One region of the Paenibacillus sp. FSL H8-0282 genome, then DNA from elsewhere that is predicted to be linked to it. Evidence: riboswitches for the same ligand, from Rfam matches in the RefSeq annotation. Region 1 holds a riboswitch; each other region holds the start of a gene.
What was found. Region 1 has a riboswitch for thiamine pyrophosphate ahead of NST94_RS12300 (ABC transporter ATP-binding protein). Riboswitches for the same ligand answer to the same signal wherever they lie in the genome.

Region 1 (10,118 bases):
TCCACGCGCCTTACACTTTTCTCCAATAATCTTCAGATTCGCAGCAACTTCTTCATAGTTACGTTGTTCTTCTGACAGATACGGCACAATCAGATGATGATTTCCAATCTCCAGGTTGTACGCGATCTCTGCCTCTGTATCATTCAACAACGCGTCATAGGGACGGTGTGCGCCCAGCGCTACTAGTCCAAGTTCATCAAGCAATTGTTTGACATCTGCTGCGCTACGGCCGAAGTAATGGAAAAACTCCACACCTTTATAACCAAGGGCTGCTACTTTACGCAGTGTCCCTTCAAAATCCTGTTCCAGTTCTTCTCTGAGCGTATACAATTGCAGGCCTATCTTCAGCATTTTCGAATCACTCCAATTGGATTTAAAGTTAGCTTTCTGTAGTGACAATCACTTGAACAATAATGCTGTAACAGAATTGACTAATCTGATTCACATCAGTTTCCTTAAACTGTCATTCTTGTAAGCACAGCTAATACCGACTGTTTCTAGCGTTGATGGTCGATTTCTTTCTTTATTGCTTAGCTACATAGTAATATGAAAGCGTATATATTAAAATGAATAATATGATTAAAACATGAACAATCTGCTTATCATTTCAATACACTCAGGAGGACCTATGACTCATTCTGCTACCTGTCACGTATTATCAGCCGGATTTTCTTTTCATCGCAAGCCTTTTCATATGTCTCAAAGTCAAGGGAACCAGAACTTTCTTATACGTCTGCAAACGGAAGGAAGAAGCCGTGCATTGATCAATGGTGTGATGTCACCTGTGGAAAGCGGGGATATTATGCTATTCGCTCCAAATGATCCTTACTATTTGATCATAGATAAAGAAGAGTACCCTGTGGGCAAGCCACGAATTGAAAGCGGAGATTATCATATCTTTTGCGGAGGAACATGGATTGATGAATGGTGGCAACGTTCACAAAGACCCACTCGCCTAAGTGTGCCGCTTAGTGAGAGTTTTCTTGGCTTGTTTCGCCAATTGATTCTGGAGCACCGTCGACTTTCCGACTTCTCTCCAGAAATATCTGCCTGCTATCTGCAAATTCTATGTATGGAAATCGACCGGCTAATTACAGACCAGCCAGCAATTACTCCAAAAGGTTATCTGGCATACCGAATGAAGCAATATGTTGAGGAGCACGCAACCCTACCCTTTCTATTGGAAGATGTAGCAGGTTTTGTGGGTATATCCGTCTCGCGGGCCGTTCATTTATTTAAGGAAGCCTTTGGGACCAGTATTATTAAATATGTAAACGATGTCCGACTGGAAATGGCCAGAGAACGGATAACCTTCAGTCCCATGCCGCTGGAGCAAGTAGCAGAAACTTGTGGTTTTGCGAACTACACCTATTTTCACCGGGTCTTCCGAAGTCGTTTCGGGATGTCACCAAGAGAATATCGTGTGCACAGCAGAGAACAGGTGTAAATGAAGTAAACCCGTTTCATTGCAAAAGGGTTGTCCCTTAGTAGAAAAAGCTACTTTTAGGACAACCCCTGCTTCTATATTCGAATATAACTCGTGAGCATGAGATTATTCTTTTACAGCCGAAATGATCAGGAACATCGGTCTACGCTCCTCATCCTTCATCCAAGGATCATTACTCATTTCTTCTGAAGGCTTTGGTTCTTTAACCGCTTTAATAGTAAAGCCAGCTTCAATCAGGTCATTAAAGTAGGTGGAAATCGTGCGATGGTATTTAATCACATTTTCTGTTAAGAATTTAGTTTCACGAAGTCCTTCTGATTGATAATGATCTACGGGCCAATGCAGGCGGTTGCCTTGCTCATCGGCATACCAGTCTTGCTCTTCACGTGAAGTAAAGATTGGATGCTCCACTGAAAAAATAAAACTCCCGCCAGGCTTAAGAAACGAATGCACCTTTCGGCAGATGGCTGCAAAAGATTCAATATAGTGGAAAGCCAATGAACTGAGAACCACATCAAATTGCTCGCTCGCAAAATCAATGTCCTCAATCGGCAGCTGGATATAAGTTATAGCAGGATCGTTCGTTTTTTCACGCGCCTGTTGCAGCATTTTTTCAGAGATATCCACACCTATAACTGAACTCGCCTGCTGCTCACGGGCGTATAGGCAATGCCAGCCAAAGCCGCAGCCCAGATCAAGCACACTTTTATTATGTAAGTCTGGAAGAAGCGCCTTTAATACATGCCATTCTCCTGCTGCTGCAAGCCCTCCAATAGAACGGGGCATTTGCTGGTAGGCGGAGAAGAAATTCGAATCGTCATATTTATTTTGTTTCATCAGGGATACATCTCCTATATATTATTTCTTCAATTACTATACGCTGAGCGATGTTCTCTTATCAAATAGCCAATAAAAAAGGAGCATCATCTTGGAAGATCTGCCCCTTATATCTATTCTTATTCAATTGTTCCTGCTTGCTTGGTGTTAATCGTACATGCTGTGAAATGGCTCCATAATCACTATTCAATCTACGACTCTGTGCTGCGCACCAGGTTCCGGAGCGCTCTGCCTTACGCAAGGCTTTTTGTGTCTTGGTTCGTGCCATGTGACACCACTCTCCTATTCATGGGTGAATGATTATTGATCTTACATCTATAAGACAACTTCATTTTAACATATTCCAGACTATGAGCGAAGCAAGAATTCCGTTACACTTAGAGCAAAGCTAGTATTCTATCTTATCTAAATAGATGCGGAGGTTTAAAGGATGAATTACCAGGTTTTGTATGAAGGTGCTTTTGCTATGTTAAAGGTCCAACTAAATCCCGGTGAAAGCGTAAAGGCTGAAATGGGCGCAATGGTCGCGATGTCACCTAACGTAGAATTAAAAGGAACCGTGGATGGTGGTTTAATGCGCGGTCTCGGGAGAATGCTGAGCGGTGAGAAATTCTTCTTTCAAGAACTTAGAGCGACCCGTGGTCAAAGTGAGGTATTGCTGTCGCCTGGCTCACTCGGCGATATTCAGGCGATAGAATTAGACGGATCGTATAAACTGTTAGTTCAAAAAGACGGATTTCTCGCCGGAACTGAAGGCATTCAAGTAAATACCAAAATGCAGAATTTAACCAGAGGGCTCTTCTCCGGTGAAGGCTTCTTCATTGTAGAAATCAGTGGCAGAGGAACGGTGTTCCTGTCTTCCTTCGGTGCTATCCATGCAATAAATTTAGGACCTGGTGAAGAAATGATTATCGATAACGGACACCTCGTAGCATGGCCAGACTATATGGACTACAAGGTGGAAAAGGCAGCCTCTGGCTGGCTTAACAGCATAACTAGTGGTGAAGCACTTGTCTGCCGCTTCCGTGGAGAAGGTGTAATTCTCGTTCAGAGCCGTAACCCTGGCAGTTTCGGAACGTGGATCAAATCCTTTGTACCTACTCGAAGCTAGACTTCCTAGAACGCAGTAATCAAAAAAGACACAGGCTTAGAGAAAGCCTGTGTCTTTAGGTTAGAAAGCAATCTTACGAGACTGCTTTATCTGCTTCTGCTTTTGCTTTTTTGCAGCCAGTACGTTTACATGTTCCATAAGTACCCTTGAAATCAAGGCGGTGATCCGTGACGTTAAAGCCATATTCACGTTCCACTCTTCTCTCCAGCTCCACAAGCCAGTCGTCCTTAATTTCCTCCAACCGACCGCATACGCTGCATATCAAATGATGATGCATATGCGAATGATCGTTCCCGCGCAAATCGTAACGGGCAACTCCGTCTCCGAAGTTCATCTTCTCTACAATGTGTAGCTCACATAAAAGCTCAAGTGTACGGTATACCGTTGCCAGGCCCAGATGTGGATAGCTGTTCTTAACAAGCATATATACTTCTTCTACGCTTAAATGATCCTTCTCATTGTCGAGCAGAACGTTCACTATAGCTTCACGCTGAGGCGTTAATTTATATTTTTGCGCCGCAAACAATTGACTGATATTTGATATTTGATCCATTTGGTCTCCTACCTTCCCGGAACGATTTAACATCCGTACCCTCTGAGACGCTCCTATTTATGCAGTTAAGACAAACCATAAATAGTAATCGTTACGATATAATCATAACAAAATTAACCACGAATGAAAAGAGCCTGACATCATTATATCATTTCATGCCACTTATCCAAAGTACTACACCCCAATCTGGCCTATATTTCTATTAAAATCTACTTTTTCGTGAAATAATACAGATTAGACCGCAACCTTTCCATAATTTACAACGTTAAAGGAGTGACAAAGGCTAAGGAGCCTATCCATACAACGAGGTGAAAAGACATGAACATGAAAAAAAGCACACTAGCAGCGATCACAACCGTAGCCATTTTCTCCTTTTCTTTGGGTGGTCAGATGTTTGCAGCTGGGAACACCTTTAAGGATATTGATAACATAAACGGCAAAGAAAAAATCATTTCTTTAAAAAATCAAGGGTTAATTAAAGGTGTCAGCGAATCTCAATTTCTCCCTGGCTCTAAGGTAACTACAGCCCAAGGGATTCAGTTTATCTCCGGCGGTCTTCAGCTCAGCCTCGCAGCCATTGACTTTAACAAAGCTCCTGTTGCCAGCGGCTTGTTCACAAAAGTAAAAGACAAAGCCTGGTACGCTGAAGCCTTCATCAATGCTTATTACAATCAAGTTAAGCTTCCAAAAGACATTGATCCTAGCCTAATTATGACCAAAGAGCAATTCACTAACTATCTAGTGCAAGCGATCGAAGGCGTTGGTAATCTGCCGATGATCAATATCGTTCCAGTAGATATCGCCGATGAAGCGTCATTGACCCCTGCGTATCAAGGCAGTATTCAGCGCTCCCTGAAATACAAGATCAATACTCTAGACGCTAACGGAAAGTTTAATCCAAAAAGCGAACTCACCCGTGCCGAAGCAGCGATTATGCTTTACAACGCTTTGGAGTTCCTGAAAACTGGAGGATAAGCCAAATTTCAGTTACTCTTCTCATTTGAATAATCTACACACGAAAAAGCAGCTCCGGATGATTCCCGAGCTGCTTTTTCATATATATTGTCTTTCTACTCTTCTTCACCATTCAGTCTATTCAGAAATTGCAGAGCCCGGGGATTCTTCGGATGCTCCAGCACTTCTTGCGGCGTTCCTTGCTCTAAGATATGACCGCCATCCATCAAAATGATCCGGTCCGCTACATCGGCGGCAAATTTCATCTCGTGGGTCACAATCACCATAGTCATACCTTCTGCTGCTAATTGTTTGATGACCTTAAGCACTTCCCCTACCAGCTCGGGGTCGAGCGCCGAAGTGGGCTCATCAAACAACAGCACTTCTGGATCTACTGCCATAGCCCGGGCGATGGCCACTCTCTGCTGCTGTCCTCCTGACAGCTGATGTGGATAGTTATCAGCTTTATCAGCCAAACCCACCTTAGCCAGCAGTTGAAGGCCCCGCTTACGCGCTTCTTCCTTGGTTCGTTTCAAGACAGTTACCTGTCCCTCCATCACATTGCCTAGCGCAGTCATATGCGGAAATAAATTATACGATTGAAAGACCATCCCTGTTTTCTGCCGAAGAGCTAATACGGAATTCTGAGGAATTTTCTTATGATCTGTAAAATTGATGGTGATATCCCCGAGTGACAGGCTGCCTTGATCCGGGATTTCCAACAGATTAAAACAGCGCAGCAGTGTAGTTTTTCCGGAGCCGGATGGCCCAATAATGACAAGTACCTTTCCATGCTCCATTTTCAGATCAATACCCTTTAACACTTGGAGTGCGCCGAAGGATTTATGCAAATTAATGATTTCAATCACAAGTATCTCTCCTTTAGGTCGCAGAGTAACGATCGAGTCGTTTCTCCAAGTAATTTTGCAGCGCCGACAGCACAGAACAGAACACTAAATAAAACAATCCTGCTTCGGAGTATACCAGCAGAGGCTCATAAGTGGTAGAGGCTACCTGCTGAGCAGTTCTAAACATCTCCGTATAGGTGATGATCGCTGCAAGCGATGTATCTTTGACCAAGCTAATAAAAGAATTGGATAACGGCGGTACAGAAACGCGTGCAGCTTGTGGCAGAATTACGCGGCGCAGAGCCTGCCCACGAGTCATCCCGACTGAGAACGCAGCTTCCCACTGGCCTTTATGTATCGACAGGATAGCAGCGCGTACGATTTCCGATGAGTAAGCCCCTACGCTAAGGGTAAATCCAATGGTGGCGGCAATGAAAGGGTCGAGTACAATACCAACAGCCGGCAAACCATAAAATATAATAAATAGCTGCACTAACAACGGGGTTCCCCGAATGACCCATACATAAAAACGGGCGATTAGCTTCGGAATTACCCACGGTGAAAGACGTGCCAACGCGGTTAGGATCGCCAAAATCAATCCAAGCACAAAGGAAAGTAGCGCCAACGGAATGGTAAAAGCCACCCCGGCTTTAAGCAGGGGTAGCAGTGTATCTAAGAAAATTTGTATTTTGCGGTCATCCATTATTCAGACATCCTTTTTAGCTTCTAGGCTTAATTAGCCTTGCTAGCCTTGTATTATTTTGAAACGTCAGCTCCAAAGTATTTCTCGGAAATTTTCAAGTACGTTCCATCACTTTTCATCTCTTTAATCGCATCACTGACCGCATTCACCAGCTCATCATTGCCTTTCAGGAATACCGCGGCACTTTGTGAGCCTTCAGGAATCTCATCAACCACTTTAATTTTTGCATCTGGTTTTTGTTTTTTCAGATCCAGATAAGACAAGCCATCATTCACAGTTGCATCAATACGTCCCGAAGTCAGCAGGTCCATCGCTTGATTGAAACCGTCCGTAGCTACGATTTCAGCACCGTTCTCACGAGCGATGTCGGATAAGTTACTGGTCAGGGATTGTCCGGCTTTTTTACCCTTTAGATCAGCAAAGGTCTTAATATCCTCATTGTTTTCGCTCACGATCAATACTGCCTTGGATACAATATAGGGTTCAGAGAAATCATATTTCACTTTGCGATCTTCGTTAATGGAAACTTCATTAAAAATGACATCAAACCGTTTCGCATCCATCCCAGCAAAAATACCATCCCACTGAGTTTCAAAAAATTCAGCTTCAACACCTAAACGTTTGGCTACTTCTTCGGCAATTTCCACGTCAAAACCCGTCAATTTCCCCGCAGTGTCATGATAAGTAAAAGGTGCATAAGTCCCTTCTGTACCTATCCGCAATTTGCCGCTGGCCTTCACAGCCTCCAAACTGTTTTGCGCTGAAGATGCTGCTCCACCATTCGTTCCAGCTGTTGGTTCAGCAGCCGTATTGGTATTCGAATTATTGCCGCAAGCCGCTACAAGGACCACGGTTAACGCCAATATAATAGTTAAACTCCATTTTTTCATTATTAAATCCCCTCTCTCTATCCGGTTTTTTTCCGGTAAATTGAATAGTACACTGCCATCACATGATCGTCAATACTTTTTTCCGATTATGTACATCGGAATTGTAATATTAACTAGATTTCTACTTATATCTTACCCAATCTTGGATTAATCCTTCACTTCTTTCTCTCTTTACTTCTCAGAAAGATATGGTATATTTATAAACAAATTAATATGGACCTGTTATTTCACTAGGGGAGTCGGCCGACTGAGACGGAGCTTCAAGCTCCGGACCCTTGGAACCTGATCTGGATCATACCAGCGGAGGGAAGTGGAGCAGAATTTTCATCAAGCATGTTAAGTGTTATTATGCAGAATGAACTTTTTGACCCATTCATTTCCTCTGGAAATGGATGGGTCTTTATTTGTTTAGGCGCTCCACAAAAATATTAGGAGGTTAGATCATCACGACCATTTTATCTATTCAAGGCCTAACCTACTCTTTTCCGGAAACTGAACAACCCCCTGTATTCGCAAAACTATCCATGGATATCAGGCAAGGGGAATTCGTCTCCGTAGTAGGTGCTAGCGGATGCGGGAAAAGCACATTTTTCAAAACGGTTGCCGGTTTACTCGAACCTACTCATGGAAAAATAAAACTCCCTACGCTCCCCTCAACCGCTAGTCGTTTAGGTCAGATCGCTTATATGCCTCAGCAGGATTTATTGCTGCCTTGGAGAACAGTGCTCGACAACTGCCTTTTGCCCTGGGAGATCATGCCCAGATTTAGTAAACAGGAAACAATCATTCAGATTCGGGAAATGTTGGCCCGCTTCGGCTTAACAGATGTAGAGAAGGCTTATCCCCATGAACTTTCGGGAGGAATGAAACAGCGAGTCGCATTTCTGCGCACCTTAGTGGCTGGAGGCGGAAGTGGCCTTATGCTGCTGGATGAGCCCTTTGGCGCTCTCGATGCCATGACCAAACGTGAGATACACCGTTGGCTGTTGGAGTTATGGGGTGAACTGAATCAGACGATTATGCTCATCACTCATGATCTGGAAGAAGCACTATTGCTCAGTGACCGGATTTATTTATTATCTGGCGGTGCGCACAGCGAATTACAGGAGATCATTGTCGATCTACCAAAACCAAGACATTATAAGATGAACTATGAACCCCGGTTTATAGCACTACGGGCAGAGTTGGAGCGAAGATTGCATGCAACCTATACCTTTTAAAAAACATCTAGACAACTATGGTCCCTTCCTTCTTCTGGTACTGCTCATTCTTGTAATCTGGGAGTCAGCTGTTCGCCTTCACTTGATTCCAGCCTTTATTCTCCCTGCACCTTCATCTATTGGCATCGCATTGATCGAGCACAGGCAATTATTATTTGGACAGCATTTATTAGCGACGTTGCAGGAGATACTGGTAGGTTTTGTCCTTTCTGTGATTTTTGGTGTATTGCTGGGTATTGGAATGTTCCTGTTTCGCCCCGTAGAAAAGGCCATCTATCCCTTCCTTATCATTAGCCAGACGGTCCCATTAATTGCGCTATCGCCCATTTTTATTATGTGGTTCGGATATTCGCTGTGGAGCAAAGTGGCTGTGGTGTTTTTGACGGCTTTTTTTCCAGTTGTAGTGAGTACATATGATGGACTTCGTACAAGTGGCCAGACTTACAAGGACTTATTATTAACATTTGGTGCAAACCGCTGGCAGCTGCTTGTCAAAACCCAAATTCCACTGGCGTTGCCTGCTTTTTTCTCTGGCTTAAAGCTGTCCATTGTATACTGCGTCATCGGAGCTACTATCGGGGAATGGCTCGGCGGCAGTAAAGGACTCGGTTACTTCAGCCGCAGAATGGCCGGAAATATGCAGAGCGATGAAATGTTCGCGGCTGTATTTCTGCTGTCCGCGCTTGGTGTTGTGCTTTTTCTGGCGATAGCTTTACTCGAACAATTATTTTTAAAGAAAAGAGGATCTAACCAATGAATCATTTAAAATCCCCACAACGAGGACTTATTTCTGTATTTCTAGTATGCACACTTTTGCTCTTAAGCAGCTGCGGGAAGGCAGACAAGCTAAATAACAACTCCCAAACCGGTTCCTCCAATACCGATAATAAGCAGTCACACAAGCTGACGATTATGCTTGATTGGTATCCCAATGCCGTTCATTCCTTTCTATACGCTGCGCAACAGCAAGGATTTTTCCAAGAGGAAGGTTTGGATGTCGAGATCAAAATGCCTGCGGACAGCAATGACGCCCTAAAGCTTGTAGCAGCAAATCAAATTGATCTAGCGCTCAGTTATCAGCCTCAGGTGCTTATGGCACGCGGAGAGAAAATCCCTGTACGTTCGATTGCAGCAATCGTGCGGCATCCACTGAATCATCTGATGGTTCCTCAAGCAGGCAGTATTCATAGTCCCAAAGAGCTCGTGGGAAAACAAATCGGCTATTCCTCCATTCCGCTCTATGAAGCGATGATTCGGACAATGATCCAGAGTGATGGAGGCGATCCTTCATCCGCCAAGCTGATTGATGTAGGTTTTGACCTTATCCCTGCGATCTCTACAGGACAAGTGGACGCAATAATGGGCGGATTCATCAACCATGAACAACTGATCCTTGAAAAAGAGGGACATCCGGTCACCTCGCTTAATCCAACGGATTACGGAGTACCTGACTATTATGAGCTTGTGCTGGTGGCCAGCGAACAAGGATTGCAAAATTCTGAAGCCTACTTTAAAAAATTTCTAAATGCCATAACAAAAGGACAGGAATTTGTGG
Region 2 (10,118 bases), 2.4 Mb from region 1:
GAGTCTCTGCTTCATCCCGAGGGAGAACCCTTTGACCGGACGTCTCTCTTCCCCGGTTAAAGAAACAATATCTAGCACCTCAGCAATTCGTGACTTCGGAACATCCAGAATACGGCGGATCGCTTCGAGATTGTCCACAGCACTCAGATGCCCATAATACGAGGGGGATTCGACAAGCGACCCTACCTTCCGTAAAATTTGCAGCTTATTCCTCCGAAGATCCTGGCCGAACACTTCAATTTTTCCAGATGTCGGTGTAATTAGGCCAAGCAGCATACGGATTGTTGTAGTTTTCCCAGCTCCGTTTGGACCCAGAAAACCATAAATCTCTCCCTTACGGATATTTAAATTCAAATTTTCTACCGCAGCCCGGCCACGATATTTTTTCAATAAATCCTTAGTTTTAATCACTGTTTCTTCCATGTTCTTCACCTCGGTATACAGCATAACGTCCCAAGGTTAAGGACAAGGAAGTGCCAAGTTTAAGTTTTGTTTAAATTTCACGATGCGGATCAAAGATTACAATAGAAGTGCCTTTGCCTGTGCTCTCCACAACCCATTCCAGCTCCATATGCTTCATCAAAAGATCGACGATAGACAATCCCAAACCTGCCCCCTTGTAATCGGATGGACTCTGAATGCCTCGACCATGATCCGCAATAATTATGGCACGTTGTTCATTACGTTGCTCCGTTGAGATCCCGACATAATGCCCGCTGCTGGCATGTCGTACAATGTTTTGATACAAATTATCGAGAATACGGCGGAACCAGACCTCATCCACCCTCCAGAATAGCGGTTCGGCTTCCAGGTTAATATCAATATCGAAGCCCTCTTTTTCCCATACGGGGTACCAAGCAGCCGCACTTTCCCGTAACAAGCGTAAAACATCTTTACGTTCCAGCTTCAAGGTTACCCGTCCACTATTGAGCAGATTGTAAGATAAAAGATTCTCGATCAGGACGCTAAGATCCGCAATACGCTCATCCATAAGCTGTAAGGACTGCTTACCTTTTGAGGTCAGATCCTCTTTGGTCATAACATGGATATGGCTGCGAATGACGGTTAGGGGTGTGCGTAAATCGTGAGATAAATTCGAGACTAGACGCTTACGCAACTCTTCCTCTTCTATTTCCCTGCGTCGGCTTTCATCCAGTTTAGTTACCATCGTATTAAAAGCTTCCTCCAATCGACCGATCTCGTCCAGTTTTCCTGTCACTATAGACTTAGGCATTCTATCCGGGCCTGTGATCGTCATCGCGGTTTGCAGTTGCAGCAGCCGTTTGCGAATTTTTCTAAAGAACATCCATGAAACCAGAGCGAACCCTCCAAAAAGGGTAAATAACACAAAGTTATACCAAGCCCAAGCCCCTAATCCCCCATAAGCCCCTTTGTTCAGCAGCTTGCTTGGAATTTGCATCACCATAAATCCCTTGTCTGCCTCCACTTTGTCCCCCACGAAAGCAACGATGGCTAATGGATCACGATTCGTACTTTCTTTCATAAATGAAATAGCCTCAGCCGCAGTCCACTGATCAGGAACTTCAGGGTAAATCTTATCCTTATCCCCTTCTTCAGGCGTGAGAATCAACTGGGTTTTTCCCTGCCCGTCTACCCAAAACATAGTAGCCTCGGTGTATTTTCGACTCAATTCAATCAGCCGCTGATTTATGGCTTCCGAAGAAGCATTTTCTAAGTGAAGTGCCTCTTTATGCCACATAGTCTCCAGCGGTGCAATATTCGAATACAGGGATGTATCTACAGGCGGGGCACCTTTGGTCACTTCGTTAAGAATATTGTAGCCAACAAAAGACAACGGAAGGACCACAGGGATAAATAGCAGTGCAGATACGATAATTAGCAAATACCCTGATAACAAGGAGGAATTACGTTTCTTGCGAATGCGCTCTAATCCTCTCATGCTCTTACCCGGTAGCCGATCCCACGGACAGTTTCGATAATTTCCGGATTACCCGGATCAAGCTCCAGCTTTTCGCGCAAATAACGAATATGTACCATCAGAGTTTTATCCCCTTCGATATAAGCCTCACCCCACACGGCCTCGTAGATCTGCTCCTTCGTCATAATTTGGTTAAGATGACGCAGCAAATAGGAAAAAATCTGAAATTGCTTACCTGTAAGCATGATTTCTTCCTGAGTCTGAGCATTCATTACGCGGTTATCCCCTTCATATACGACTAGATGTTTAAGTGTGAGCGAATCCTGAACAGATGCCCCATTCCTTCGGAGCAGCACCTCAATTCGAGCGGCCAATTCATCCGGATGAAAAGGCTTGGTCAAATAATCATCTGCGAACTCCAAACCTTGCAGCTTATCATCAATAGAGGTCCGGGCGGAAAGCATCAAAATGGGCAGCTTAGGGTAAGAACGTTTCAAACGTTGCCCGATCGTAAACCCGTCCAGACCTGGTAGCATAACATCGAGAATAGCCAGTTGGCAGGCGCCGGCTTCTTCCATTGCTCCTTCGCCGCTCCGTAACCAGCGGACACTATATCCTCTTTCGCTTAAATCAGCAGACACTACACTGCCAATTTCACGATCATCTTCAATATATAACAGAGTAACGCTCATGTAGCTTTAGCTCCTCCCCGATATGAATACCTAAAAAGTTGAAGTCATTATAACACATCAAACAGCCCTCCTACCCCATATGGGATAGGAGGGCTGTTTGATCAATTCAAAGCTATAGCTTACGGCTGCCATACTCCATGCTCTTTATTGCTGCCTACATACTCAATACGTGTTGGAGTAAGCTCCAAAATTACATAATTAGGATCATCAGGTCCTGTAAACCATGGCTCCAGCTCTTTATTCCATACCTTGGAGCGCAAGCCTTCATCCTTAGAGACGGTAGCAGTTGCTTCAATCTCCAGCACATCTTTGCTTCCGCCTGCCTCATAGCCAAGCAGTACAAAAGCATTCGGATTATCGGATAACTCCTCCACTTTATGAGTTTTGCGATTTGTAGCCAAATAAATTCTCAAACCCTCATGGAAAATGGCCATATAACGTACTTTCGGCTTATTTCCTTCTTCGATCGTACCAAAGGAACCGAACTTGTTGTCATCCAATGCCTTAATAATGAGTTGCTCCAGTTGTTTGTTATCCATTACGTAAATCTCTCCCTTCAAGCATGTAAACAAAAGTTTATATATCCAAGCTCACCGTTTGGATTTATCATAACAATGGTGCTTATTATAATGTACCCTTCAGGTTCACATTGAATCCGACCTTACCTCATAAACTACTTCAAGATAAGGAGCTTACTTCGTGAAAAAACTGATTTGGATCGGCTGTCTTTCCTACTTCGTTATCGGTCTGGCACATGTTGTGCTGGGATCTATTCTGCCCGTTCTACTGCAACATTATGATCAAAATTATAGTGCTGGCGGTGAATTAATCTTTAGTCAATTCGCTGGTTTTTTAGCAGGTGTGTTGGTCTCTCCCCTGCTTAATCGCCGCTTCGGAAAACGTGGAGGCATCCTCATTGCCACCAGTCTTCTACTAGTTGCAGAAATTGCCTACGCCTTTCTACCGCCTTGGGGCTGGATGTATGTTATCGCTGTTGCCGCAGGTTTTGGTTTCGGGATGATCGAAGCTGTTATCGGCACCATTATTATTGGTGCTGTAACCGAAGGAACTGCTATTGCAATGAGCCGGCTTGAAGTGCTATTCGGGATAGGCGCACTCGTGATGCCGCTTATCGCCAGTCCGCTCATTGCTGCCGGAGCGTGGAGATTGGCCTTTCTAATCGTCGCTGCCTTCTCCTTAATTTCTCTTATCCTCTGGACAAGAGGGCACTTCGGTAATCTACAACGAATGCTGGATGAACGTGCCTCTGTCCAAGGAGCAGACAATTCGCAATCCTCAAGCTCACGTTCTAACAAAAAATTTCCGTATAAAGGTAAGCAATGGATTCTGTTAGGGATCTTCATCGTTTTCTTTTTTCTTTATGTAGGCACAGAGATGAGTTTAGTCAACTTTATGCCGGCTATCTTTATTGCCAAGCTAGGGATGACGGAGTCTGCCGCAGCACTGACAGTCACTTTCTTTTGGCTGGCGATGTCTACAGGAAGATTGTTTGCGGGTGTAATTGCCGAAAAAATATCTTACCGCGTGTACATTCTCAGCAGCTGTTTACTAACCTTGTTACTGCTGACACTCTTTCCGTTCACTGACAATCGAATGGCTGCTTTCATTGTAATTCTGCTGCTGGGGCTGTTTATGTCCGGTATTTTCTCCATTGCTTTAGTCTTCTCCAGCAAAATGCTGCCTGGCACCGAAGAGTCAACACCCAGCATTATGATTGCTTCCGGAGGTGTTGGCGGTGCTTTGCTACCTCTGTTTATGGGCTGGTCTATGGACCATTTAGAAGTGGCACAAACAGCCGGATTACTCGCCGCTTTTGCCGCCTTCTTGTTTCTGCTAAGCATTGCCGCATGGAGGTTCCAGTCCATGCAAGCGGTGAAAGGAAAGAGTTCCCGTATTTAGAACAGTATCAACGTTATCCTTTTAGGGTAATGTGATCTATAAGCATATTCTGAGCACAAGGATGGACGATGAATGAATGAGTCTTCAACTGAGCCTTTGTTACATACTGCGCTCATGCAGTTTATATTTCCCTTTTCTATAAAAAAGGGCGATTCTAAGCAGCTTATCCAGCAATTACAGAACGACGGCTTCACACGTTTTTTTCTGGATAATAAAGAGCTTGAAGCTGCCTATTACGGAGATGGCTACTGTGTTTCCCATGAACGAATGGAGCGCACCTATTTACCGTTTGCTGCACATGTCCTTTTTCCACGCAGGAAGGATGCCGACTCGTTTCGCCGTTTTTCCAGAGTAAATAATCTCGACTGCATTCTGGAGATTCCGCAGCAATCTATATTTTTCAAAATTCTCTCGACGGATATATTCATATGTCCTTTTCAGCTTGGATTCGTGACGATACGTGTCCAGCTGGAGGGGGATTCAATTCCCTTTAGTATTGCCCTAGAATTCGCGGATCGTTTCCGTGCGCTAGAGAATACCTTCATACAGGATGATTACACTTATATTCATTGCGGGGAACAGACCTATGAGATGGTAGAGGATTTTGTCTTCCGAAATTTGGTGGATGGACTGGAGCCATATCTGGATCAATCGGATATCAATGGGGCTTATTTCGAGACCCTTCCTTTTTTCGTAGATGAAAGAATGCAGGTGCAAGCTTTTTACGGCTTTCAGAATGAAGAAAGCTCTGATGAGATTAGTGTAAATCTACGCTATCGCGCCTCACAGCTTGATGGAATTAATCTGAACGGAAAGCCCTATGCCAGTGCCAGCGATCCAGCGTATATTGCAAACTATTGTCATGAGCATTCCTATAATCGCTGGGGTCCAGACACATATTATATGATGAATGAGCAAACCTTTTGCTGCATGACCCGCGCTGAACAGGAGATTGCTGTTAGTCTAGCCAACCAGATGTACGGGCAATATTATTACGGATTTTTACTCAATATTTTCCACAAAATCGTTCTGCTAAAGCTCGCCAATATGCACTCCCGACTTCGGATTAATCATGATTATGAGGAAATAGACAATCTAATCTACTCCATCAATAAGTTCTCGGCAAAGTTCTACTTCTTGGAGTTGATTTCCCAGTCGCAGGGCCGGGAGATATTTCTTCAGCTGCGTAAAGTATACGGAAACGACGCTTTGTTCGAGGAAGTGAAAGAAACCTTAAATGACCTGTTTCAGTATCAGGATAAGTTTCAGTCCAAGCGACGGGATAATCTGCTGATGATTCTTACTGTATTTACGGTAGTAAGCGGGATTTACGGCATGAATCAGGTCATTGACGATCTGGATGGAAAGATTCAATGGAGTAAAATGATTGGTTATTCTCCCTTTGAATTTCTTGCCCTCTTCGTGATCATGAGCGGGATTCTGATCAGCGTTGTCCTCACGCTAGGGGCGCTGGTTAGTGAGCTTAAACGGCGTCACCGCAAGAAATATAAAGATCTAGACTAGCAAAAAAGAAACTACTTGATTGGAAAAATTCAGGAGTGCACTACTAGACATTCCGAGTACAGCCGTCTATAATACACCGTATGCGAGAAATATAAGATATAAAGTATGGGTACAAAACTTATGCTTACTTATATTGCACATAGAAATACCCGTTAACTTCATAGAACCAGGGGTGCTGGAATTGGCCGGCTGAGATTGTATCCCACAAGATACTGACCCTTATACCTGATCTGGATAATGCCAGCGTAGGAATCGCCAATTGGTTCTGGTCCCTGTGACCTTAACTAACCTTGCGCCAAGCCAGCGTCCCGATCACTCGGGGCGCTTTTTTTGTAAGATCACTAAAAGATGTAGAAAAACGTACATACTACACTTTACGGTTCATGTTGTGAAGACGGGATTCTTGTAACCTTAAAGGAGAGAAGAAGACATGCACCTTAAAAAAGCACTTACGTTGTGCCTCACCTGTGTACTCATTCTTGCCATTGCCGGATGCGGCAGCAACAATGGGAATACAGCCGGAAACAAAGCAAATGCTACTGATCCAACTGCTGCGGCTGGGACGGATGCTCCAAAAGAGCTCACCAAAGTTAAAGTCGCACTCGACTGGACACCGAACACGAATCATACCGGTCTATACGTAGCTAAGGATCTTGGTTACTACGCTGAAGAAGGTCTGGACGTCGAGATCGTTCAGCCAGGCGCAGCGGGTTCTGATACTATGGTTACTTCTGGCGAAGCCGCATTTGGCATCAGCGCCCAAGAAGGATTAACACTAGCCCGTCTACAAGGCGTGCCCCTTGTCTCGATAGCAGCTATTATTCAGCATAATACGTCGGGATTCGCTGCTCCAGTAGATCGCAATATTAAATCACCAAAGGATTTCGAAGGTAAAACCTACGGAGGCTGGGGCTCACCGGCCGAAGAAGCAGCCATGAAAGCTATCATGGATCCTGAAGGTGGCGATGTGAAAAAGGTGAAGCTGATCAGTATCGGTGAAGCTGATTATTTTACCGCCGTCAAACGTGACATTGATTTCGCCTGGATTTTCTACGCTTGGACTGGTGTTGAGGCTGAGTTGCGTGGCGAGCCATTGGATATGCTGTACTTAAAGGATTATGCGCCGCAGCTCGATTATTACACGCCTGTGCTGACGACGAGTGAGAAGCAAATTGCAGATCATCCTGATCTGGTGAAGGCCTTCATGAAAGCCACATCAAAAGGTTATCAATATGCCATAGATCATCCGGAAGAGGCTGCCGGTATGTTATCGAAGGCCGTTCCTGACCTGGACGCCGACCTTGTCCTAGCTAGCCAAAAATGGCTTAGCCCAAAATACAAGGACGATGCTGCCCGCTGGGGCGAGCAAAAAACCGAGGTCTGGCAGAATTATGGCGACTGGATGTACGATCTGAAGTTGCTGGATAAACCGCTGGATGCTGCTAGTGCATTCAGTAATGATTTTTTACCGGCGGAGTAGAGAGCGGACTTCAGAACCAAGAAGGTTGGACGTTACTTAAGGAAGGAGGAACGGAGCGTAGTGATGTGCTACGTGAGTACCGGACTTCCCAAGTTCGTTCAAGATTCGATGTCGAGTTTGCTTCCTGAATTACTTCGTTATCAAAGTTGGCTTTTTGAACTTACCTTATAATTTAAGAGTTCAAAAAGTCGGCTTTCAGAACCAAGAAGGTTGGACGTTACTTGAGGAAGGAGGAACGGAGCGTAGTGATGTGCTACGTGAGTACCGGACTTCCCAAGTTCGTTCAAGATTCGATGTCGAGTTTGCTTCCTGAATTACTTCGTTATCAAAGTTGGCTTTTTGAACTTACCTTATAATTTAAGAGTTCAAAAAGTCGGCTTTCAGAACCAAGAAGGTTGGACGTTACTTGAGGAAGGAGGAACGGAGCGTAGTGATGTGCTACGTGAGTACCGGACTTCCCAAATTCGTTCAAGATTCGATGTCGAGTTTGCTTCCTGAGTTACTTCGTTATCAAAGTTGGCTTATTGAACTTACCTTATAAAATGAAAGGATTGATTATTGTGGCTAACACCCTACTAAGCATTCAAGTAATTCCAAAAACTCCGAACAATGAGGATTCCATCCCATACGTAGATAAAGCGATTGAGGTCATTCAGAAATCCGGTGTTAAACATCAGGTGAATCCGCTGGAAACCACAATGGAAGGTGAGCTTAGCGAGCTGCTGGAGGTTGTGCGTCAGATGCAGGAGGCGTTGATCGAAGCAGGCAGTCCAAGCGTAATTTCGCAGATCAAAATCGCTCATAATCCTAACGGAATCAGCATGGATAAATTGACGGAGAAATATCGGCCGTGAGATCGACCTGGAAGCTAATATGGCCGCCCCTTGTGGCGGTCGTCTTCTTTTTAACCGTATGGCAGCTATCTGTATCTGTATTTCATATCGAATCCTGGATTCTGCCGAGTCCTGCTGATATTGCCCGTGAATCCACCAGTAACGCTTCTGGTCTTTGGGCTCATACGATGGCTACGCTGCGGCTCACTTTAATTGGTTTTCCCATTGGTACGGGGGTAGGCCTGATCGTTGCTTTGCTTTTGCATCTTTTGCCTTGGGCTAGACGGGCTTTTTATCCACTTATTATTCTGAGTCAAAATGTTCCCTCCATCGCGCTCGGACCCCTGCTCATTATCTGGTTCGGCTTTGGTCTTTTGCCCAAAATCGTGCTGATTACACTAGTATGTTTCTTCCCGGTAGCTGTCGCTGCGATGGGCGGTCTGGCCCAAAGTGATCAGGTCATGATGAATTATATGAAAATGGCTGGCGCAAGCAAGTGGCAAATCTTCACCAAGCTGGAGCTGCCCTCTTCTATCCCGGCACTATTTTCCGGCGTAAAAATATCTGCTACTTATGCGGTTATGGGCGCCGTGGTCGCTGAATGGATTGGTGCGGATAAAGGTATTGGCTATTATATGCTCCTGCAGAAATCCGCATATCGTACGGATCGGATGTTTGTCGCTATTGTTATTATTGTGCTTTTAAGTCTTGTACTCTTTGCTATTATTGCATTGCTGGAAAAATGGCTGGTTCGCTGGAAGCCGCGCCGTAACTCATAGAAAGGAAGATGCCTGTATGTCTCAAGCGACGCAAATGCAACACAGAACAACAGAAGTCATAAGCTCTCCTGAAGCTCATACCGTGGCACCCGCCCTTGAAGTGAGCGGCATCTCCAAATCTTTTTCCCATCGTCGCCGTGAGATGAACGTTCTGAATAATGTCTCTCTCAAGGTAGAGCAACAAGAATTCGTTTCGATCGTTGGTCCTTCCGGCTGCGGAAAAAGCACCTTATTCCATATGATTGGCGGCCTTGTGAAACCCGATGCAGGCACGATCCGCATGAACGGCAAGGTCGTTACAGGTCAACGCGGTGAAATTAGTTATATGCCGCAGCAGCCTGCGCTTTTTCCTTGGCGTACAATTGAGGATAATGTGCTGCTTGCTGGGGAGATCAAGGGTGCACTGCGGGATGGAGCCCGCGAGGAAGCGCGCCAGTGGCTTGCCAAGGTTGGGTTAAGCGGGTTCGAACATGCTTATCCGCATATGTTGTCTGGCGGGATGCAGCAGCGTGCAGCTTTTCTCAGAGCATTGCTCGCTCCCCAGGAGCTAATGTTGCTGGATGAACCTTTCAGCGCACTCGATGCACTAACTCGCAGTGAAATGCAGCGCTGGCTGCTTGAGCTGTGGGAAGAGAATCGCCGCTCTGTGCTGTTCATTACTCACAACATCGAAGAAGCGTTGCTGCTCTCTAATCGTATCTATGTATTTTCCGGCCGCCCCGGCTCCATTCTGCATACAGTCGATGTGCCGTTTCCGCGGCCACGCCGTGATGAGATTACGGACTCTCCCGAGTTCCTTAAGCTCAAACGCCAGTTGTCACAGTGGATGCGAGAGGAACAAGCTAAAAATAGGCAGCCGCTAGCTTAATCGCTAAGCTCTGTAAACTGATATCGCTGGTATAGCGGTGTCAGTTTTTTATTTGCAGCGATAAACTCCTGCCCTATTTATAATTGACGCGGATGTATCTGCTCAATTAAACAAATTTCACT
Region 3 (10,118 bases), 690 kb from region 1:
TCTGACGCAGAGGATGGGATCGTGTCAGTATCAGGAATGCAGACCAGCCGCTTGTTGAAAAGTGGACATTGGGACGCTGCAAAGCTTGTACCCGTCAAGCATACGGCTGTAGCCAAAGGGAAAGAGTGGACTTATACGTATGTAAACGGCCGTGACCATATAGATATTGAGATCGAACCGAACAAAGTGAACACAGCTGTGGGGATTGAGGAGATCATACTGGAACCGATTTTGCCTCAGCATAGAGCGGCTGGAGCTCTTCCGAATTTATTTATACTTGGAGATTCCACGGTCAAGTCCTACACCTTCGACGAAGCACCAATGAGTGGTTGGGGCCAGATTATTGGCAGTATGTTTAATCAACATAAATTGAGTGTAACTAACTATTCCATGGGGGGACGCTCGTTTAAAAATGCCTATACAGAAGGTCGACTGAACGACATTTTACTGAATGGCAGCATTGGAGATTATGTGTTTATTCAATTCGGACACAATGATGAGAGCGCAGATGAGTTCAGACGTTACGGCAAAGGTTCGACAGAAGCAATGTATGAAAATTATCTTAAAGAAGTTTATCTCCCTGCGATTCAAGCCCGGGGCATGATACCAGTACTGGTAACGCCAATGTCCAGAATTAAAGGGAATGCAAGTCCGGGATATATCTATGAGAATTCTTTTAAATCAAGAAAGTTTGTAGATATTCTTAAACGGGTCGCAGATGAATCTGGAGTTACACTTATTGACCTTAACTCGGAAAGTCTGAAATATTATAACGAGATCGGTGTAGAAGCAATAACATCCCTCTTCATGTCAATTGAAGCCGGAGAAACGCCAGGCAAAACAAATGACGGAAGTTACGCTAACGGGCATCCTTCAAAGAAAGTCGATGGGACTCATTTTAAAGAAGCGCTCTCCAAACAATTTTCACGGATGATTGTCACGGAGCTTGTAGAGAAAGGTGCTACTGGCGATTCTACTGCTGCCTCCATTACTCCTTACCTTAAAGGGAACGTTAAGCATGCGGCACTAACAGGGAACTGGGGTAAGATTTTTCCGGAAATAACGAATGATACGACGACTGGGGAAGCTGCTTATTACCGTAATCAAATTGAAAAATTAATCCAGCTGGGAGTAATGGGCAAAGACCGTCAAGGGAATTTTAATCCGGATACGGAGATGACAGTTGCTGAATTCACACGCAGTATTTCTAAGTTAATGAAAGTGGAAAGATCAGATCTTGCCTATTATCCGAAAGGTAAGCTGTCACGTGAAACGATGGGTGCTATTCTCTATGACGTTTACCAAATAAAGTTTGCTAATAAACCTAAGTACATGACTGATTATAACGGCACAGCAGTAGTGCCAGGAGATCCTGGCTATGATTCGAATCTGGAGCCAGGAGCTAGAGGTGCGATGTACTATCCTCTTGTATCCTGGACGCAGCTTGTTGATACAGCGGACATTTCTCCTTATTTAATTTCAAAAGTGAAAAGTGCATATGAATTAGGACTCATTAGATCTGAAGTGGGGATTGCCAGAGGCGAAATGGTCAATGGGACAGAACTAGAACCTAAAGCTATAGTGACCCGGGAGAAAGCGGCCAAAGCTCTGTACTTTATGTGGGTGCTGGAACATGAAGTGAATGCAGAAAATCATGTTTCTTCTCAAAATAGTCAGGGTGAACAATTCAAGGCACAGCAGCGATGCTGTGTCTATTTGTATGCAGTGAATTCCTCTCCACTTACAGCAGTGTATCTCTCACGGTTGTTTATTTCTACTTTCATTGTGGTAAGTAAGATTCGTAAAGCGATTTAAGAAAATGACAAACCCAGCGTATAAACGTGCATAGTTGTGCCATCCTAAGACGATCAGTTAACTATCAATTTGCTTAACGAGAGGAGATAGGGAAGATGTCAGGCAACAATAAACAAGCTACAAAAACCTTACCCCCACAGGAGCAGCATCATCAGCCAGGGATTGAGAGTGAAATGACGCCGCTGCCCAAATACGAGCCGGCAAATTATAAATCAGCAGGTAAACTGCAAGACAAGGCGGCGTTAATTACCGGTGGAGACAGCGGAATTGGGCGTGCAGTTGCTGTGCTTTTTGCTAAAGAAGGCGCTGATGTGGTCATTTCATATCTTAATGAACACTCAGATGCAGAGGAAACTAAACGTCAGGTCGAGCAGGAAGGCCGCAAATGTATCCTAATTCCAGGTGATATCGGTGACGAGAAATTCTGTAAGGATCTTATTAAACAGACGGTGGAGGGCTTAGGAAAGCTTGATATTCTCATCAATAACGCGGCAGAGCAACATCCGCAAGCTAAGATCGAGGATATTACTTCCGAGCAGCTTGAGCGTACTTTCCGTACGAATATATTTGCGATGTTCTATTTAACAAAAGCAGCTATGCCTCATTTAAAAGCAGGATCTACCATTATAAATACAACTTCAATTACCGCTTATCGCGGAAGCCCGCAGCTGCTGGACTATTCATCAACTAAAGGAGCTATTCTTAGCTTCACACGATCCTTGTCCACGAATCTGGCAGAGAAGGGCATACGGGTAAACGGTGTTGCACCAGGTCCAATCTGGACACCGCTGATTCCCTCTACCTTTGATGCAAAACAGGTTAGCGAGTTTGGAGGTACACAGCCTATGAAACGGCCTGGACAACCAGAAGAGCTGGCACCAGCCTATGTATATCTGGCCTCTGACGATTCCAGTTATGTGACTGGACAGGTTATTCATGTAAATGGTGGCGAGGTAGTAAACGGTTAGATCAGTACAGCTAATGTGAATAAATGGGTGTATTTCAATAAAAAAATATGTTACTATAAACCACGTTAGCATTTTAAAATTGTATATTTATGTCACTAGGGGTGCCGATTGGCTGAGACGGAATGGATTTCCGGACCCTTTGAACCTGATCTGGTTAAGACCAGCGTAGGGAAGTGGAGAACGAATTTCTGTTGTCGGGCTATTTGTAGTGCCGTCTATATACAGATTCTGACTGCCTTCCTTACGGGGGGCAGTTTTTTTGTTTTTTACTGACCTACAGGGAAGTGAGAGAGGAGATCGTGATGTTGCAAGCTGAGATCCATCTAATATCAGACGGCAAGCTACAGCTGAGACATTTTGTTGAACTAGCTGTCACGGTGCAGACATGGGTCGATTATATTCACCTGAGAGATAAGCAATGTCCTGCATGCGAACTGCTCGCTGCGGCACAGAAGCTGTTGGCTGCCGGTATGCCCGCTACCAAACTGATAATCAACGACCGGATCGATGTAGCCTTGGCAGCTGGTGCCGCGGGGGTTCAGTTGGCCTGGCACAGTCTGAGTCCGGTTACAGCCCGGCGAATTGCACCTCAGCTTTGGCTGGGGAGATCGGTTCATTCTCCGGAAGAAGCGGCGAATGCCTCAGAGCAGGGAGCTGATTATTGCTTGTTTGGTCATGTATTTCCCTCGGATAGCAAGTTAGGGCTGCCCGCACGTGGGTTAGAGCTGCTTGCAGAAACGGTGAAGACCAGCTCTATTCCTGTAATTGCGATTGGCGGAATTAGCCCCGCTAATGCGGCGCAGATCATCAGGAAAGGTGCGGCAGGAGTTGCTGTGATGTCCGGTATTTGCGGAGCGGATGATCCTTATGAGGCCGCCAAAGCTATTCATAAGGCGGTTCATTCATAGCCTGGAGGTAACAGCACGGGCGAAGGGGGTGATTCAGAATGAAGCTGTTGATTAACGGGAAATCCGCAGAGTGTTCTGGTGGTATTCAAACTATAGCTGATTTGATCAGTCTTCCTGAGTGGTCGGGTCGTTTGATGATCATTGAGCTGAATGGAGAAATTGTCAGTAAGGAGAATTATGAAAGTACTGCTCTGAGCGAGGATGATCGTTTGGAACTGGTGCACTTTGTTGGTGGGGGTTGAGATGGAGCGGTATAGAATTTTGAGAAATTTATAAGAACCAAAGGGAGGTAATTTCATGCATGACCCGTTACATATTGGCGGCATCGAATTAACCAGTAGATTATTTATCGGAACCGGAAAATATAGCCGGAATACGTTGATCCCCGAAGTGATCGCAAGCTCTGGTTCTCAGGTGATTACTGTAGCGCTTCGCCGAGTGGACCCGCAAGGTGGAGCAGAAAATATCATGAACCACATTCCCGGCCACATGACTCTTCTGCCTAATACCTCAGGAGCGCGTACAGCGGAAGAGGCAGTCCGTATTGCAAGATTAGCAAGAGCTGCGGGACTGGGGAACTGGGTCAAGATCGAAGTGATCAATGATCAGAAATACCTGCTTCCAGATAATCTGGAGACCATACGAGCTACAGAGATTTTAGCAGCGGAGGGTTTTGTAGTATTGCCTTATATGAGTCCGGACCTTTCGGCTGCTTTACGTCTGAGAGATGCCGGTGCTGCTGCTGTGATGCCGCTTGGTGCGCCGATCGGGACGAATCGCGGCCTGCGCACCAAGGAGCTTGTGCGTATTCTTATTGAAGAAGTGAATTTGCCGATTATTGTAGACGCCGGGATTGGCAAGCCCTCGGAAGCGGCGGAAGCAATGGAGATGGGGGCCGCTGCTGTTCTGCTTAATACGGCTATCGCAACGGCACGTAATCCGCTCGTCATGGCGGAAGCGTTCCGCGAGGCGATATCCGCTGGCCGCAAAGCTTATTTGGCAGGACTGGGTCCTGTAGAAGAAGTTGCTTTTGCTTCGTCACCGTTGACTGGATTTTTGAACTGAATTTGATAGGTCACGAAAGGAGGGAAGATTAGCATGAGCTTTTTTGACACACTGGCCCGCTTGGAGCAGTATCCTTATGAGCAGCTGTGGAAGGAGTTCCGGGAGGATGACGTTAAGCGGGCGCTTGGAAAAGACAAGCTGAACGAAAATGATTTGCTGGCATTGCTTTCTCCGGCAGCAACGCCGCTGCTAGAGGAGATGGCGTTGGCTGCACAGCGACTGACCCGTGCACATTTTGGTTATTCGATGCAGCTGTTCACACCGATGTATCTTGCGGATTTTTGTGTGAATCATTGTACCTACTGCAGCTTCAGCTCCATTTATGATTTTCCGCGCAAAAAGCTGTCCTTGGAGGAGGTCCGCAGGGAGGCTGAGAAGATTGCAGCTACAGGTCTGCGGCATATCCTCATTTTGACTGGTGAATCGCGCCGGGAGAATCCTGTCTCATATATTAAGGATTGTGTAGTTGTACTTAGAGAATTTTTTTCCTCCGTCAGTATTGAGATAAATCCTCTATTAACTGCAGAATATAAAGAGCTTCTTCAAGCAGGGGTGGATGGATTAACACTATACCAAGAGGTGTACCACCAGGAGACTTACAGAAAGCTGCATGTTAAAGGGCCTAAAAGAAACTACCGGAATCGCCTGGATGCACCTGAACGCGGCTGTCAGGCAGGTTTTCGTTCTGTGAATATTGGTACGTTGCTCGGGATGTATGATTGGCGGCAAGAGGCATTCCAAAGTGCCATGCATGCCCGCTATTTGCAGGATCGGTATCCAGATTGCGAGATCAGTCTGTCACCTCCACGGTTTCGGCCTTATTTAGGGGAATTTAACCCGGAGTGTGATGTTACCGACCGATCGCTAGTGCAGATTATTTTGGCATACCGGTTATTTTTACCCCGTTCGGGCATTACTTTATCTACAAGAGAGCCTGCCTCTCTACGCGATCATTTAATTCATCTAGGAATAACTAAGATGTCAGCCGGGGTCACTACTGAGGTGGGCGGTCACACTAATGCAGGGGGAACTCCGCAATTCGAAATATCCGATGGCCGTAGTGTGCAGGAGATTACGGAAATGCTATATACGAAGGGTTTGCAGCCCATTTTTAAAGACTGGGATATTCTGACCGAATCAGCAACGAACGCTTGTATTATCAATTATTAATTACTAAATGGACCCCTGCGAGATTTATGCGGAGGTCCATTTTTTATTGTATAGAGGGTGTTTAGTTTCCGGCAGAGAGCTCATCGAGAGACATTTCGAAACTCGGTGCCATATGAGTCAGAAAATAATCCACTTCCTGCAGGCCAAACCCACGAAGTTTTGCTGCTGTCTGCTCCTTCGCGGCGGCGAATTCTCGGTTTCCTGCAGCAACTTCCCATACGCATTTCAAATAAGCATCCAGCCGATCAGCGGCTTTCACATAGCTGTGCAGCAGAATGTCCTCCGAATCGGGAGGGCTGTCTTCCGGTCGTATAAGCTGAGTGTAGATGCTTTTCAGCTCTGATGGAATCATTCCAGTTAAGCGATCAGCCGCAACTTTCTCCATTTCGCGGAAGCTGGTGAGCAAGCGAGGATTGTTGTATTTTACCGGCGTGGCGATGTCACCTGTGAACACTTCGCTGGCATCATGGAACAGAGCTAGGGTTGCTGCTCGTTCCGCGTTTAGTGAACGTCCAAAATGAACATTACCGATGGAACAGAGCATATGTGTGAGCAATGCAACATGAAAAGAATGCTCAGCGACGTTCTCCGGTGCGGTGCTGCGCATCAAGCTCCAGCGCTGAATATACTGAAGACGATATAGATAGGCAGAAAAATGGTAGCTCAATTTTAAAGTAACCCCTTTCATGCGGTGCTAGGTATGATATTATTATACTAATTGTATCAAACTTTAGATAACCTGGAACTGCCGAGAGGAGCTTGAATGAAGATGCAGCATTTTGAAGACAGTATTTATAACCTTATCGTAGAAACTTCCACGAATTTGCCGGGAGATGTACGCCGGGCAGTTGCAAAAGGTCGCGCGCTGGAAGACAGGGCTACCCGGTCCGGTCTTGCTTTAACCACGATTGCGCAAAATATCGGAATGGCTGAGCAGCAAGTGTCTCCGATCTGTCAGGATACGGGAATGCCTACATTTATCATTCACACCCCTGTGGGAATCAATCAGATTGAGATGAAAAAAGATATTCATAATGCCATTGTACGAGCGACCAAGAATGGTAAACTTCGTCCCAATTCTGTAGATTCATTAACAGGTGAGAATAGCGGAGATAACTTGGGTGCAGGCACACCAGTCATTCATTTCGAACAATGGGAAGAGGATAAAATAGACGTTAGACTTATTCTGAAGGGTGGAGGCTGCGAGAATAAAAATATTCAATACAGTCTCCCGGCAGAATTAGAAGGACTCGGCAAAGCGGGTCGGGATCTGGACGGAATCCGTAAATGTATTTTACACGCGGTATATCAGGCGCAGGGACAGGGCTGTAGTGCCGGTTTTATTGGCGTGGGTATCGGCGGTGACCGTACGACTGGCTACGAGCTGGCTAAGAAGCAGCTGTTCCGCAAAGTGGAGGATGTTAATCCAATAGAAGACCTTAGTAAGCTGGAAGACTATATTATGGAGAATGCTAACAAGCTTGGAATTGGCACGATGGGCTTTGGTGGTGAAGTATCGCTGCTGGGCTGTAAGGTTGGCGTAATGAATCGTCTGCCAGCTAGCTTTTTCGTATCCGTTGCTTATAACTGTTGGGCCTTCCGCCGCCAAGGGGTGCTGGTTGATCCATCCACAGGCAATATAGAGGATTGGTTGTATGAGAGTGGTACAGGGATATCTGTAGATGATGAAGGGGCACATGAATCTGAAGCAGTAATTGCTGAGGGAGCTAACAGCCCAGCCTCTGAATCGCGGGAAGTACGTCTTACAACGCCGGTAAGTGAAGAGGATATCCGTAGTCTGCGTGTTGGAGACGTGGTTATTTTATCCGGTGCAATGCATACAGGCCGTGATGCTTTGCACAAATATTTAATGGATCATGAGTCTCCGGTAGATCTGGAAGGGGCTGTGATTTATCATTGTGGTCCTGTGATGATGAAAGATGAGGAAGGCTGGCATGTAAAAGCTGCGGGCCCAACTACGAGCATTCGTGAAGAGCCTTATCAAGGCGATATTATCAAAAAATTTGGAATCCGTGCAGTCATCGGAAAAGGTGGTATGGGTCCAAAAACGTTAAAAGCGTTACAGGAGCACGGCGGGGTATACCTCAATGCGATTGGTGGAGCCGCCCAGTATTATGCAGAGTGCATTAAGAAGGTCAACGCTGTTGATTTTATGGAATTTGGTATTCCTGAGGCGATGTGGCATCTCGATGTGGAGGGTTTTGCAGCGATTGTGACGATGGATGCTCACGGCAACAGTCTGCATGCGGATGTGGAAAAAGATTCTGCAGCTAAATTGACTCAATTCAAGGAGCCAGTGTTTAAATAAATGGGGTTACAACCGGTGGATAAGTCATGAGGAGGGCAGATTCTCTGAATGGCTTTTCCATGGGTTTTAATCAAATTATAAGGATTTATATGTCCAGACTATAAATGATCCTTAAGGAACGCCGAAGGCGTTTTTACCTGTCTAAAGGAGGACAATGAATGGCACCACATTATATTAGAAATGGGTTTCTTAACGTTACGCCGTATTTTATTGCGGAAGATGCAGACCAATTGATAGATTTTGTTGTGCACTGCTTTGATGCCAAAATTATTGATATGCTGCGAAATGATGAGGGAAGGATTAGGCATGCCGAGGTCAGAATCGGTGATTCCATCATTGAGATTTCCGAAGCGAATGAAAAGTATTCACCGGTACAGCTTGCCATTCATCTTTATGTAAGAAATGTTGATGAGACCTACCGCAAGTGCCTGGATGCCGGGGCTTCTATTATTGAAGAACCACTGGATAAATCCTATGGAGAAAGAGGAGCAGGGGTTAGAGACCGTCAGGGTAATCAGTGGTTTCTTGCCACCCGTACAGAATAAACTCATGTGTTTTTACAAAAGTAATACAAAGTAACAGTCCAGAGTTAATCAACTCGGGCTGTTATTTTTATATAATCTACTCTGGGGGGCTTATGTCACGGTCATAGTCGTACTGGTATTTTGAAGAAAATGAAGTTAGGATAAAAGATACAATGATAAAGGGAGAGGCAAATTTCAGATGAAACCGTTTCGCGCTCGTCTTACGTTTATACTTATGGCCTTAATCGGTATTTCCATGATTGGTACTGGATTTACGATGGCTCATCTGTTTAAGAGCTCCCATATAACTGCTCTGGAAGAGAATATGTCCCGGGAAATAAGTTTGCTCTCAGGAACACTGGAATTTGTAGATATGAATTCTTCAAATGCGATCCCGTATTACACTGAACAGGCGGAGCATATTTCTAAACTTTTAGATTCTCGGATAACGTTTATTACAAAGTCGGGTAAAGTAATTGGCGATTCTGAGAAAAACCCCTTGGAAATGGACAACCACTCCAATCGTGAAGAAGAGATAGGGGCTGCGAAAGAGGGAACTGGACGGGCAATCCGTTACAGCGAAACTCTAAAGCATGAGATGTTATATGTGGCTGGAAAGGTAACTTCTGATCAGGGATTTGACGGCTATATTCGGGTCTCAATGGGACTTGATGCTGTAACGCAAGGTCTTAAGCATGCTTGGATGATCATGGCTGCAGGTCTAATTATCTTGTTCTTGTCAGCAACTATTGTGAGCTATAAAGTAGCTTCAAGCATGACTTCCCCGCTGGAGCAAATCACAAGAGTCGCCCGGCGGATTACCGATCTGGATTATGATGCCAGAGTTCATTTGAAGCGTAAAGATGAAGTTGGACAGCTGGCTACAGCGATTAATGCGATGGCAGACAGTCTTCAAGACCAGCTTAAGACGATTCGTGATAATGAGGATCTGCTGCAAAGCGTGCTGGATAATATGACTGGCGGCATCATAATGATCAATGCGGAAGAAGAGATTGCGCTGCTTAATCGGGCTTCAGAGCGAATGCTTGATGTCAGTAACGGTGAAATGGCGGGTCATTCGTACAAAGAGTTAAAACGGCATTATGAGCTAACCCGTCTGCTTGAAGAAGGGGTGTTAAGCCGGGAGCCGATTCATGAAGAACGAAGTATTTATAACCCAAGAGAGCGAATTGTACGGATGGACGCGGTTCCGATGATCCAGGATGGTACGTACAGAGGTATGCTTTTCCTATTGCAAGAGGTTACGGAAATTCGCCGTTTGGAGCGGATGCGTAGTGAATTTGTAGCTAATGTATCGCATGAACTCAAGACTCCGGTT

Region 2: it holds a riboswitch for thiamine pyrophosphate, as region 1 does, so the genes downstream of both, NST94_RS02110 (ABC transporter substrate-binding protein) here and NST94_RS12300 (ABC transporter ATP-binding protein) in region 1, are expected to answer to the same signal.
Region 3: it holds a riboswitch for thiamine pyrophosphate, as region 1 does, so the genes downstream of both, NST94_RS09180 (thiamine phosphate synthase) here and NST94_RS12300 (ABC transporter ATP-binding protein) in region 1, are expected to answer to the same signal.

The regions. Positions count from the first base shown of each region.
Region 1 is NZ_CP150146.1:2,833,717-2,843,834, reverse strand. Features, by position in the region: gene NST94_RS12350 (sugar phosphate isomerase/epimerase) at 1-351, opposite strand, end outside; gene NST94_RS12345 (AraC family transcriptional regulator) at 629-1,447, shown strand; gene NST94_RS12340 (class I SAM-dependent methyltransferase) at 1,553-2,284, opposite strand; gene NST94_RS12335 (hypothetical protein) at 2,346-2,552, opposite strand; gene NST94_RS12330 (TIGR00266 family protein) at 2,715-3,395, shown strand; gene NST94_RS12325 (transcriptional repressor) at 3,469-3,948, opposite strand; gene NST94_RS12320 (S-layer homology domain-containing protein) at 4,267-4,923, shown strand; gene NST94_RS12315 (amino acid ABC transporter ATP-binding protein) at 5,019-5,771, opposite strand; gene NST94_RS12310 (amino acid ABC transporter permease) at 5,785-6,453, opposite strand; gene NST94_RS12305 (amino acid ABC transporter substrate-binding protein) at 6,507-7,343, opposite strand; TPP riboswitch at 7,566-7,669, shown strand; gene NST94_RS12300 (ABC transporter ATP-binding protein) at 7,868-8,563, shown strand; gene NST94_RS12295 (ABC transporter permease) at 8,544-9,320, shown strand; gene NST94_RS12290 (ABC transporter substrate-binding protein) at 9,317-10,118, shown strand, end outside.
Region 2 is NZ_CP150146.1:476,629-486,746, reverse strand. Features, by position in the region: gene NST94_RS02140 (ABC transporter ATP-binding protein) at 1-423, opposite strand, end outside; gene NST94_RS02135 (HAMP domain-containing sensor histidine kinase) at 494-1,921, opposite strand; gene NST94_RS02130 (response regulator transcription factor) at 1,918-2,592, opposite strand; gene NST94_RS02125 (pyridoxamine 5'-phosphate oxidase family protein) at 2,712-3,131, opposite strand; gene NST94_RS02120 (MFS transporter) at 3,292-4,512, shown strand; gene NST94_RS02115 (hypothetical protein) at 4,585-6,036, shown strand; TPP riboswitch at 6,195-6,305, shown strand; gene NST94_RS02110 (ABC transporter substrate-binding protein) at 6,467-7,516, shown strand; gene NST94_RS02105 (MTH1187 family thiamine-binding protein) at 8,077-8,370, shown strand; gene NST94_RS02100 (ABC transporter permease) at 8,367-9,128, shown strand; gene NST94_RS02095 (ABC transporter ATP-binding protein) at 9,163-9,996, shown strand.
Region 3 is NZ_CP150146.1:2,143,092-2,153,209, forward strand. Features, by position in the region: gene NST94_RS09170 (GDSL-type esterase/lipase family protein) at 1-1,815, shown strand, start outside; gene NST94_RS09175 (SDR family oxidoreductase) at 1,911-2,783, shown strand; TPP riboswitch at 2,871-2,972, shown strand; gene NST94_RS09180 (thiamine phosphate synthase) at 3,086-3,691, shown strand; gene thiS (sulfur carrier protein ThiS) at 3,730-3,933, shown strand; gene NST94_RS09190 (thiazole synthase) at 3,989-4,756, shown strand; gene thiH (2-iminoacetate synthase ThiH) at 4,790-5,926, shown strand; gene yfbR (5'-deoxynucleotidase) at 5,988-6,593, opposite strand; gene NST94_RS09205 (fumarate hydratase) at 6,696-8,255, shown strand; gene NST94_RS09210 (VOC family protein) at 8,414-8,800, shown strand; gene NST94_RS09215 (ATP-binding protein) at 8,979-10,118, shown strand, end outside.